DNA from 3 places in the Streptomyces sp. NBC_01551 genome. Region 1 is predicted to be linked to each of the others. Evidence: riboswitches for the same ligand, from Rfam matches in the RefSeq annotation. Region 1 holds a riboswitch; each other region holds the start of a gene.
The links. A riboswitch is a leader RNA that binds a small molecule or an ion and turns the genes downstream of it on or off. The one in region 1 is predicted to bind thiamine pyrophosphate.

Region 1 (3,249 bases):
CGATGGAGAACAGCAGCAGCAGCGGAAGCGCCGCGCCCGCGTAGGCCAGGACCAGGGTGTTGACGACCGACGCGATGTGGTCGCGTCCGATCCGGATGCCCGCCCGGTACAGGGCGCGCGGCCCCATCGTCGGGTCGGCCTGGCGGAGTTCCCAGACCGCCGACGTCTGCGTGACCGTCACATCGTCGAGGACGCCCAGCGATCCGATGATGACGCCCGCGAGCAGCAGACCGCTCATGTCGATGTTCGGGTAGAGCCCGTGGATCAGCCCGGTGTTGTCGTCGGTGTTCCCGCTGAGGAACGCCCAGTCGATGAACCCCGAGCCCAGCAGCCCGATGAGCAGCAGCGAGACGAGCGTGCCGAGGACCGCGACCGAGGTGCGGGCGGTCAGCCCGTGGCACATGTAGAGCGCGATCAGCATGATGGCACTGGCCCCGATGACCGCGACGACCAGCGGATTCGAGCCCTGCAGGATCGCCGGGAGGATGAAGAGGGTCAGCACCGCGAAGCTGACGGCGAGCGCGATCAGCGCGAACAAGCCGCGCATCCGGCCGACCAGGACGACCGCCACGGCGAAGATGCCGGCCAGGACCGCCATCGGGAGCTTGCGGTTCACGTCGATCACGGAGTACTGGAGGTCCCGGGGCGCGTCCGGCGCGTACGCCACCACCACCCCCTGGCCGTCCTCCAACTGGCGCGGTGCGCCGGGCTGGACGATCTCGACGAAGGTCCGGCCCTTCTCCGGGCCGGTGCCCACCTCGATGGTGGCCTTCTTGCACTCGCCGGTCTGCGCGGCCTGGGCCTCACGCCCCTCGGGGGTGGAGGGGTTGGGCGTGGAGGGCACCTGCCCGGCGTTCACGGACTTGCAGTCGACCTGCTCCAGGGAGACGACCTTGCCCTGCTGGGTCTGCCGGTCGAACCCCACACCGGAGCGCTCGTGCGCGGGAGCGCCGCCCGGCCAGAGCACCACCAGGCCGACGACGACGGCGGTGGCGAAGGGGATCAGCACGGCCGCGATGACCTTGCGCAGGTGCTTCGAGACAGGGGCCGCCGGGCCGTGGCTGTGGCTGTGGGAATGCCCGTGGCCGTGCCCCGGACCGGAGTGCGAGTGGCCCGAGTGGTCGGCGGGTTCGGCGTGCTGGATGGGGGGCTGCGGCGAGGACGTCACTGCCTGATCATCGCAAGAGATGAGGGGGCCCACTGTTCAGCACGCCATAGATGACGCTAGCGTGGGGGCACCTTTGCACAACGCGGGAGCTCGGAGCACCGGGCTGAGAGGGCGCTGATCACCGTAGGCGCGTCGACAGACGCATACGGGAAGAGGCTGCGCCGACCGCCGAACCTGTTACCGGGTAATGCCGGCGTAGGGAGATAGGTCTCATGACCATTCAGGACGCACGCACGCCTGCCGTCAGCCAGGACGCCGACGGCCAGACCGAGCGCCAGCCGGGCTGGCACAAGGGCTACGTCGCGGGCTCCCGCCCCGACATCCGGGTGCCGGTCCGCCAGGTCCACCTCACCAACGGCAAGGACGTGAGGCTCTACGACACGTCCGGGCCGTACACCGACCCGCAGATCGAGACCGACGTGCGCCGGGGCCTCGCGCCGCTGCGCGAGAACTGGATCATCAGCCGCGGCGACACCGAGGAGTACGCGGGCCGTCCCGTGCGCCCCGAGGACGACGGCATCAAGCACACCTCGCCGCGCGGTGGCCTCAAGAACCTCGACGCGGTCTTCCCGGGCCGCCCCCGCCAGCCCCGCCGGGGCCGCGGCGGCGCCGCCGTCACGCAGCTCGCGTACGCCCGCCGCGGTGAGATCACCCCGGAGATGGAGTACGTCGCGATCCGCGAGAACGTCTCCCCCGAGGTCGTCCGCGAGGAGATCGCCGCCGGCCGCGCGGTGCTCCCGGCGAACGTGAACCACCCGGAGATCGAGCCGATGATCATCGGCAAGAAGTTCCTGGTGAAGGTCAACGCGAACATCGGCAACTCCGCCGTCACCTCCTCCATCGAGGAGGAGGTCGACAAGATGACCTGGGCGACCAAGTGGGGCGCCGACACGGTCATGGACCTCTCCACCGGCCGCAACATCCACACCACCCGCGAGTGGGTGCTGCGCAACTCGCCCGTGCCGATCGGCACCGTGCCGCTCTACCAGGCGCTGGAGAAGGTCGACGGCCGGGCCGAGGAGCTGACCTGGGAGATCTACAAGGACACGGTCATCGAGCAGGCCGAGCAGGGCGTCGACTACATGACGGTCCACGCCGGCGTGCTGCTCCCGTACGTGCCGCTGACCGCCCGTCGCAAGACCGGCATCGTCTCGCGCGGTGGCTCGATCATGGCCGCGTGGTGCCTGGCGCACCACAAGGAGAACTTCCTCTACACGAACTTCGAGGAGCTCTGCGAGATCCTCGCGACGTACGACGTCACGTACTCGCTGGGCGACGGCCTGCGCCCCGGCTCCATCGCGGACGCCAACGACGCGGCGCAGTTCGCGGAGCTGAAGACGCTGGGCGAGCTGAACACGATCGCCAAGCGCCACAACGTGCAGACCATGATCGAGGGCCCGGGCCACGTCCCGATGCACAAGATCAAGGAGAACATCGACCTCCAGCAGGAGATCTGCGAGGAGGCGCCGTTCTACACGCTCGGCCCGCTGACCACGGACGTCGCGCCCGCGTACGACCACATCACCTCGGGCATCGGCGCCGCGATGATCGCCTGGTGGGGCACCGCGATGCTCTGCTACGTCACGCCCAAGGAGCACCTGGGCCTGCCGAACCGCGACGACGTGAAGACCGGCGTCATCACGTACAAGATCGCCGCGCACGCGGCGGACCTGGCCAAGGGGCACCCGGGCGCGCAGGAGTGGGACGACGCCCTCTCGGACGCGCGGTTCGAGTTCCGCTGGGAGGACCAGTTCAACCTGGCCCTCGACCCGGACACGGCCCGCGAGTTCCACGACGAGACGCTCCCGGCCGAGCCGGCGAAGACCGCGCACTTCTGCTCCATGTGCGGCCCGAAGTTCTGCTCGATGAAGATCTCCCAGGACATCCGCCGTGAGCACGGTGGTGACCTGAAGGCCGACGAGATCCAGGCGGGCATGGCGGAGAAGTCCGCCGAGTTCGCGGCGAGCGGCAACCGGGTGTACCTGCCGCTGGCCGACTGACCCGGCCGGCCGTCTCGCGGTCGCGCCGCTCTGGGGAGGAGGAGGGGGTTCCCCAGAGCGGCGCTTCCGCATGCGCGGGGG
Region 2 (3,249 bases), 1.6 Mb from region 1:
GGTCGCCGCGCCAGATCAGCTCGTCCGCCCCGCCGTGGTACCCGGCGTACTGCACGAAACGGCCGAACTGCTCCGACCAGAAGTACGGCACCGGGTCGTAGACCTGGGCCGGCTCCCCCGCCAGGATGTTCGCCGCGACGGAGCGAGGGCCCTGAAGGGCGTTGTCCCAGTGGTGGACCAGGAGGCGCTCCCCGTAGCGGGCCGACGGGAACGAGGCGCAGTCGCCCACCGCCCAGACCCCCGGCAGGGACGTCCGCAGGTACGCGTCCGCCGTGACCGAGCCGTCCGGGCCCAGCTCGACGCCCGAGCCCGCGAGCCAGCGCGTCGCGGGGCGGGCCCCGATGCCGACGACCACCGCGCCCGCCTCCAGCGAGCGCCCGTCGGCCAGCGCGACCCGGCCCGCCTCCACCGAGGCCACCCGCGCGCCGGTCAGCAGCGAGGCCCCCGCCTCCTCGTACCACCGCGCCATCGGAGCCGCGACCTCCGCCGGCAGCGCGCCCGCGAGCACCCGGTCCGCCGCCTCGACGACCGTCACCTCGCAGCCCGCCTCCCGCGCGGCCGTGGCGAACTCCGCCCCGATCCAGCCGGCCCCCACGACCACGGTCGCCGGCGCCGCCGCCAGCACCGGCCGCAGCCGCGCCGCGTCGTCCAGCGTGCGCAGCAGGTGCACGCCGGGGATCCCCTCCGACCCGGGCAGCGTCAGCGGCTCCGCGCCCGTCGCCAGCACGAGCACCTCGTACGGGACCGGGCCCGCCTCGGTGTCCAGCTCGCGCTCGGCGGCCCGCAGCCCGGTGACCTCCACGCCGAGCCGCAGCTCGATGCCGAGGCCCTCGAAGTCCACGTCGAACGCGGAATCCTCGGCCTTGCCGAGCAGCACCGCCTTCGACAGCGGCGGTCGGTCGTACGGCTGGTGCGGCTCGGCGCCCAGCAGGGTCACGGGGCCGGTCCATCCCCGCTCCCGCAGTGCGACGGCCGTCTGCACCCCGGCCATTCCGGCACCGACGATGACGACACCGCTCTGAGTCTGTTCCGTCTGCTCGCTCATCCAGCCCACCCTAATCATCTGACACTCCGTCAGGAATAGTGGCCGGGGAAGGCAGCCTTACCCGGCACCGACGCCGGGGTTAGTCTGGCCACCGTACCTATCGCGGGAGTCCGGGCGCACCGGACTGAGAGGGAGGCTGGACGGCCTCCGACCGTACGAACCTGATCCGGGTCATGCCGGCGAAGGGAGGGGCTGGACGCCCATGCACTCATCTCGGAACAAATCCGACACGGGATCCGACGTCCTCGTCATCGGGGGCGGCATCATCGGCCTGGTCACAGCCTGGCAGGCGGCCCGGCGCGGGCTGCGCACCGCACTCGTCGACCCGGCACCCGGCGGCGGCGCCGCCCAGGTCGCGGCCGGCATGCTCGCCGCCGTCACCGAACTGCACTACGGCGAGGAGACCCTGCTCGGGCTGAACCTCGCCTCCGCCGCCCGCTACCCGGAGTTCGCCGCCGAACTGGCCGACGCCAGCGGCGGGATGGACATCGGCTACCGCGCCTGCGGCACCCTCGCCGTGGCCCTCGACGCCGACGACCGGCTCCACCTGCGCGAGCTGCACGCGCTCCAGCGCCGCTGCGGCCTGGAGTCCGAGTGGCTCACCGGCCGCGAGTGCCGCCGCCTGGAGCCGATGCTGGCCCCGGGCGTCCGCGGCGGCCTGCGCGTGGACGGCGACCACCAGGTCGACCCGCGCCGGCTGGCGGCCGCGCTGCTGGCGGCCTGCGAGCGCGCCGGGGTGGAGATCCGCCGGGCGAGCGCGGAGCGGCTGCTCACCGCCGCCGACCGGGCCGTCGGGGTACGGCTCGACGACGGTACGGAACCGCGCGCCGACCAGGTGGTGCTGGCCGCGGGGTCGCTCAGCGGCCGGCTGGCCGGCGTACCGCCGGAGGTGGCGGCTCCGGTAAGGCCGGTGAAGGGGCAGGTGCTGCGGCTGACCGTGCCGCCCGGGTACGGGCCGTTCCTGTCCCGGACCGTACGGGCCGTCGTGCGCGGCAGCCACGTGTACCTGGTCCCGCGCGAGAACGGCGAACTCGTCGTCGGCGCCACCAGCGAGGAACTCGGCTGGGACACGACGGTCACCGCGGGCGGGGTGTACGAGCTGCTGCGCGACGCCCACGAGTTGGTTCCCGGCATCACCGAACTCCCGCTGACCGAGACCCGCGCCGGGCTCCGTCCCGGTTCTCCCGACAACGCCCCGCTGCTCGGGCCGACCGATCTGCCCGGTCTGCACCTGGCCACCGGGCACTACCGCAACGGGGTGCTGCTGACCCCGATCACCGGCGAGGTGATGGCGGAGCTGCTGACCACCGGCGTCGTACCGGAGATCGCCCGCCCCTTCACCCCGCGTCGTTTCACCCCGGCACGTCAGGAGTCGTACGCATGACCATCTCCGTCAACGGCGAGCCGCGCGAGGTCGCGGCCGGCACCACCCTGGACGCGGTGGTCGCCACCCTGACCGCGGCGCCGGCCGGTGTCGCGGCCGCGCTGAACGAGACCGTCGTCCCGCGCGGCCAGTGGCCGGCCACCCCGGTCGGCGAGGGCGACCGGGTCGAGATCCTGACCGCCGTGCAGGGAGGCTGAGCGTGATGGCCGACGACGTCTTCGAGCTGGGCGGCCGGAGCTTCTCCTCCCGTCTGATCATGGGGACCGGCGGGGCGCCGAGCCTCGACGTCCTGGAGCGCGCACTGGTGGCCTCCGGGACGGAGCTGACGACGGTCGCGATGCGCCGGCTGGACCCGACAGTGCAGGGCTCGGTCCTGTCGGTCCTGACCCGGCTCGGCATCGCGGTCCTGCCCAACACGGCGGGCTGCTTCACGGCGGGCGAGGCGGTGCTGACGGCGCGGCTCGCGCGGGAGGCGCTGGGCACGGACTGGGTCAAGCTGGAGGTGGTCGCCGACGAGCGGACCCTCCTTCCCGACGGCGTGGAGCTGCTGGACGCGGCGGAGACGCTGGTGGACGAGGGCTTCACCGTCCTCCCGTACACGAACGACGACCCCGTGCTCGCGCGCAGGCTGGAGGACGTGGGCTGCGCGGCGATCATGCCGCTGGGGTCGCCGATCGGGTCGGGGATGGGGATCCGCAACCCCCACAACTTCGAGCTGATCTGCGAGCGGGCCGGGGTCCCGGTGGTCCTGGACGCGGGGGCGGGCACGGCTTCCGACGCCGCCCTCGCCATGGAGCTGGGGTGCTCGGCGGTGATGCTG
Region 3 (3,249 bases), 1.7 Mb from region 1:
CTTCGCGATGGCGGCCGGCGCCCTGTGCATGGAGTTCCTGATCGACGACGGCGCCTGGTGGCAGGGCCTGCTGCTCGGCCTCGCGGTCGCTGTCAGCGCCACCCTGGGCGACCTCGGCGAATCGATGATCAAGCGGGACCTCGGCATCAAGGACATGGGCACGCTGCTGCCGGGCCACGGCGGCATCATGGACCGGCTGGACTCCCTGCTGCCGACCGCCCCGGTGGTCTGGCTGCTGCTGGCCGCTTTCGTCGGCACCGGCTGACCGCACCCGGTCGGGTTATCCTGGAGGGCGCGCCGCGTATGCGTGGCGCGCCCTTTCCGTCCAGCGGCCGAGCCGCGGACCGGCCCTGCACGCGCGGGGTGACCCCCACCTCGTCGCACTGAGGAGTACCGCATGGCCCCCCGTCCCGCTCCGGGTGAGCTCACCTTCGTCGCACCCCGCGGAGTGAAGAAGCCGCCCCGGCACCTGGCCGACCTGACCCCGGCCGAGCGCCGCGAGGCGGTCGCCGCGATCGGTGAGAAGCCGTTCCGGGCCAAGCAGCTCTCGCAGCACTACTTCGCCCGGTACGCGCACGACCCGGCCGAGTGGACGGACATCCCCGCGGCCTCCCGCGAGAAGCTCCAGCAGGAGCTGCTGCCGGACCTGATGAACGTCCTGCGGCACATCTCGTGCGACAACGACACCACCCGCAAGACCCTGTGGAAGCTGCACGACGGCACGCTCGTCGAGTCCGTGCTGATGCGCTACCCCGACCGGGTCACCATGTGCATCTCCTCGCAGGCCGGCTGCGGCATGAACTGCCCGTTCTGCGCCACCGGCCAGGCCGGCCTCGACCGGAACCTGTCCACCGCCGAGATCGTGCACCAGATCGTCGACGGCATGCGCGCCCTGCGCGACGGCGAGGTCCCCGGCGGCCCGGCCCGGCTGTCGAACATCGTCTTCATGGGCATGGGCGAGCCGCTGGCGAACTACAACCGCGTCGTCGGCGCCATCCGCCGCCTGACCGACCCCGAGCCCGACGGCCTCGGCCTGTCGCAGCGCGGCATCACCGTCTCCACCGTCGGCCTGGTCCCGGCCATGCTGCGCTTCGCCGACGAGGGCTTCAAGTGCCGCCTCGCCGTCTCGCTGCACGCCCCGGACGACGAGCTGCGCGACACCCTGGTGCCCGTGAACACCCGCTGGAACGTCCGCGAGGTGCTGGACGCGGCCTGGGAGTACGCGGAGAAGTCCGGCCGGCGGATCTCCATCGAGTACGCCCTGATCCGCGACATCAACGACCAGGCCTGGCGCGGTGACCTGCTGGGCAAGCTGCTCAAGGGCAAGCGGGTCCACGTCAACCTCATCCCGCTGAACCCGACCCCGGGCTCCAAGTGGACCGCCTCGCGCCCCGAGGACGAGCGCGCGTTCGTCGAGGCCATCGCCCGCCACGGCGTGCCGGTGACCGTACGGGACACCCGCGGCCAGGAAATCGACGGCGCGTGCGGCCAGCTGGCGGCCTCGGAGCGCTAGATTCCGGCCGCGATCGGCCCTATTCGGCCACGGGGTACCCTGTGGCCGAACCAATTGCATATTCCGACAGGGGAGCGCCACAGCGCTGAGAGTGCGGGACCGTCATCCGCAGACCCTCTGAACCTCGCCCCGGTCATTCGGGGTAGGAAGTTCGGTCATCACTCAAGCTGTTGCGCCATGCCCGGCGTCCGCTCGATCAGAGCGCCGGGCATGGCCGCGTCTTCTCCTGGACATCCCAGGAGGAATCACCAGTGAGCACCACCAAGAAGATCGCGGGTGCCGCGCTCGCGGCCGCGATCGGCGTCACCACGCTCAGCGCCTGCGGCGGCGGTGACGCCAAGGACAAGCCGGCGGGCGCGAGCGACGCCCCCAAGTCCAAGACCGTCACCCTCGTCTCGCACGACTCCTTCAACGTGACCGACACGGTCCTCAAGGAGTTCGAGCAGCAGAGCGGCTACACCGTGAAGGTGCTGAAGTCCGGCGACGCCGGCGCGGCGCTGAACCAGGAGATCCTGACGAAGGGCTCCCCGCGCGGCGACGTCTTCTTCGGCGTCGACAACACGCTCCTCTCGCGCGCCCTCGACAACGGCATCTTCACGCCGTACGAGGCCAAGGGCCTCGGCGAGGTCAAGCCGGAGTACGTGCTCGACAAGGAGCACCGGGTCACCCCGGTCGACTCCGGCGACATCTGCGTCAACTACGACAAGCAGTACTTCGCGGACAAGAAGCTCGCCCCGCCGCAGACGCTGGACGACCTGATCAAGCCGGAGTACAAGAACCTGCTGGTCACCGAGAACGCCGCGACCTCGTCGCCGGGCCTCGGCTTCCTGCTCGCCTCCGTCGGCAAGTACGGCGAGGACGGCTGGAAGGACTACTGGAGCAAGCTCAAGGCCAACGGCGTCGAGGTCGTCGACGGCTGGGAGCAGGCCTACAACGAGCGCTTCTCCGGCTCCGCGGGCGGCAAGAAGGCCAAGGGCGACCGCCCGCTGGTCGTCTCCTACGCCTCCAGCCCGCCGGTCGAGGTCCTGTACGGCGAGCCGAAGCCGGCCGAGGCCCCCACGGGCGTCTCCACCGGCACCTGCTTCCGTCAGGTCGAGTTCGCGGGCCTGCTCAAGGGTGCGAAGAACGAGGAGGGCGGCAAGGCGCTCCTCGACTTCCTGGTGAGCAAGAAGTTCCAGGAAGACATGCCGCTCCAGATGTTCGTGAACCCGGTGGTCAAGGACGCGAAGCTGCCGGAGCTGTTCACGCAGCACGGCGTGGTCATCGAGAAGCCGGAGAACGTGGCCCCGCAGACCATCGCCAAGAACCGTGACCAGTGGGTCAAGGCATGGTCCTCGCTCGTCGTGAAGTAGTACGGAAGAGCCCGAAGGAGACCGTGCGGGCCACGGCCGTCAGGCTCGCCCTGATGGCCGTCCCGCTCGTCTTCTTCGGGCTGTTCTTCGCCTACCCCGTCGCCGCGATCGTCGGGCGCGGGCTCAAGACGCAGGACGGCTGGCAGTTCGGCCGCATCGGCGAGGTGCTGACGCAGCCCGACATCGCCGACGTCCTCTGGTTCACCACCTGGCAGGCGCTCGCGTCCACCGTGCTCACGCTGGTGATCGCGCTCCCCGGCGCGTACGTGTTCGCGCGCTTCGAGTTCCCCGGCAAGCAGCTGCTGCGGGCGGTGGTCACCGTTCCGTTCGTACTGCCGACCGTGGTCGTCGGCACCGCCTTCCTCGCGCTGGTCGGACGGGGCG

Region 2: linked by a shared signal. The riboswitch ahead of thiO (glycine oxidase ThiO) and the one ahead of thiC (phosphomethylpyrimidine synthase ThiC) in region 1 are both predicted to bind thiamine pyrophosphate.
Region 3: linked by a shared signal. The riboswitch ahead of OG982_RS22345 (thiamine ABC transporter substrate binding subunit) and the one ahead of thiC (phosphomethylpyrimidine synthase ThiC) in region 1 are both predicted to bind thiamine pyrophosphate.

Annotation. Positions count from the first base shown of each region.
Region 1 covers NZ_JAPEPX010000001.1:3,177,426-3,180,674, reverse strand. The annotation lists gene OG982_RS14195 (YibE/F family protein) at 1-1,201, opposite strand, end outside; TPP riboswitch at 1,241-1,387, shown strand; gene thiC (phosphomethylpyrimidine synthase ThiC) at 1,381-3,168, shown strand.
Region 2 covers NZ_JAPEPX010000001.1:1,582,653-1,585,901, forward strand. The annotation lists gene OG982_RS07100 (NAD(P)/FAD-dependent oxidoreductase) at 1-1,045, opposite strand, end outside; TPP riboswitch at 1,138-1,250, shown strand; gene thiO (glycine oxidase ThiO) at 1,248-2,429, shown strand; gene thiS (sulfur carrier protein ThiS) at 2,426-2,626, shown strand; gene OG982_RS07115 (thiazole synthase) at 2,632-3,249, shown strand, end outside.
Region 3 covers NZ_JAPEPX010000001.1:4,898,041-4,901,289, forward strand. The annotation lists gene OG982_RS22335 (phosphatidate cytidylyltransferase) at 1-265, shown strand, start outside; gene rlmN (23S rRNA (adenine(2503)-C(2))-methyltransferase RlmN) at 398-1,513, shown strand; TPP riboswitch at 1,572-1,680, shown strand; gene OG982_RS22345 (thiamine ABC transporter substrate binding subunit) at 1,765-2,865, shown strand; gene OG982_RS22350 (iron ABC transporter permease) at 2,919-3,249, shown strand, end outside.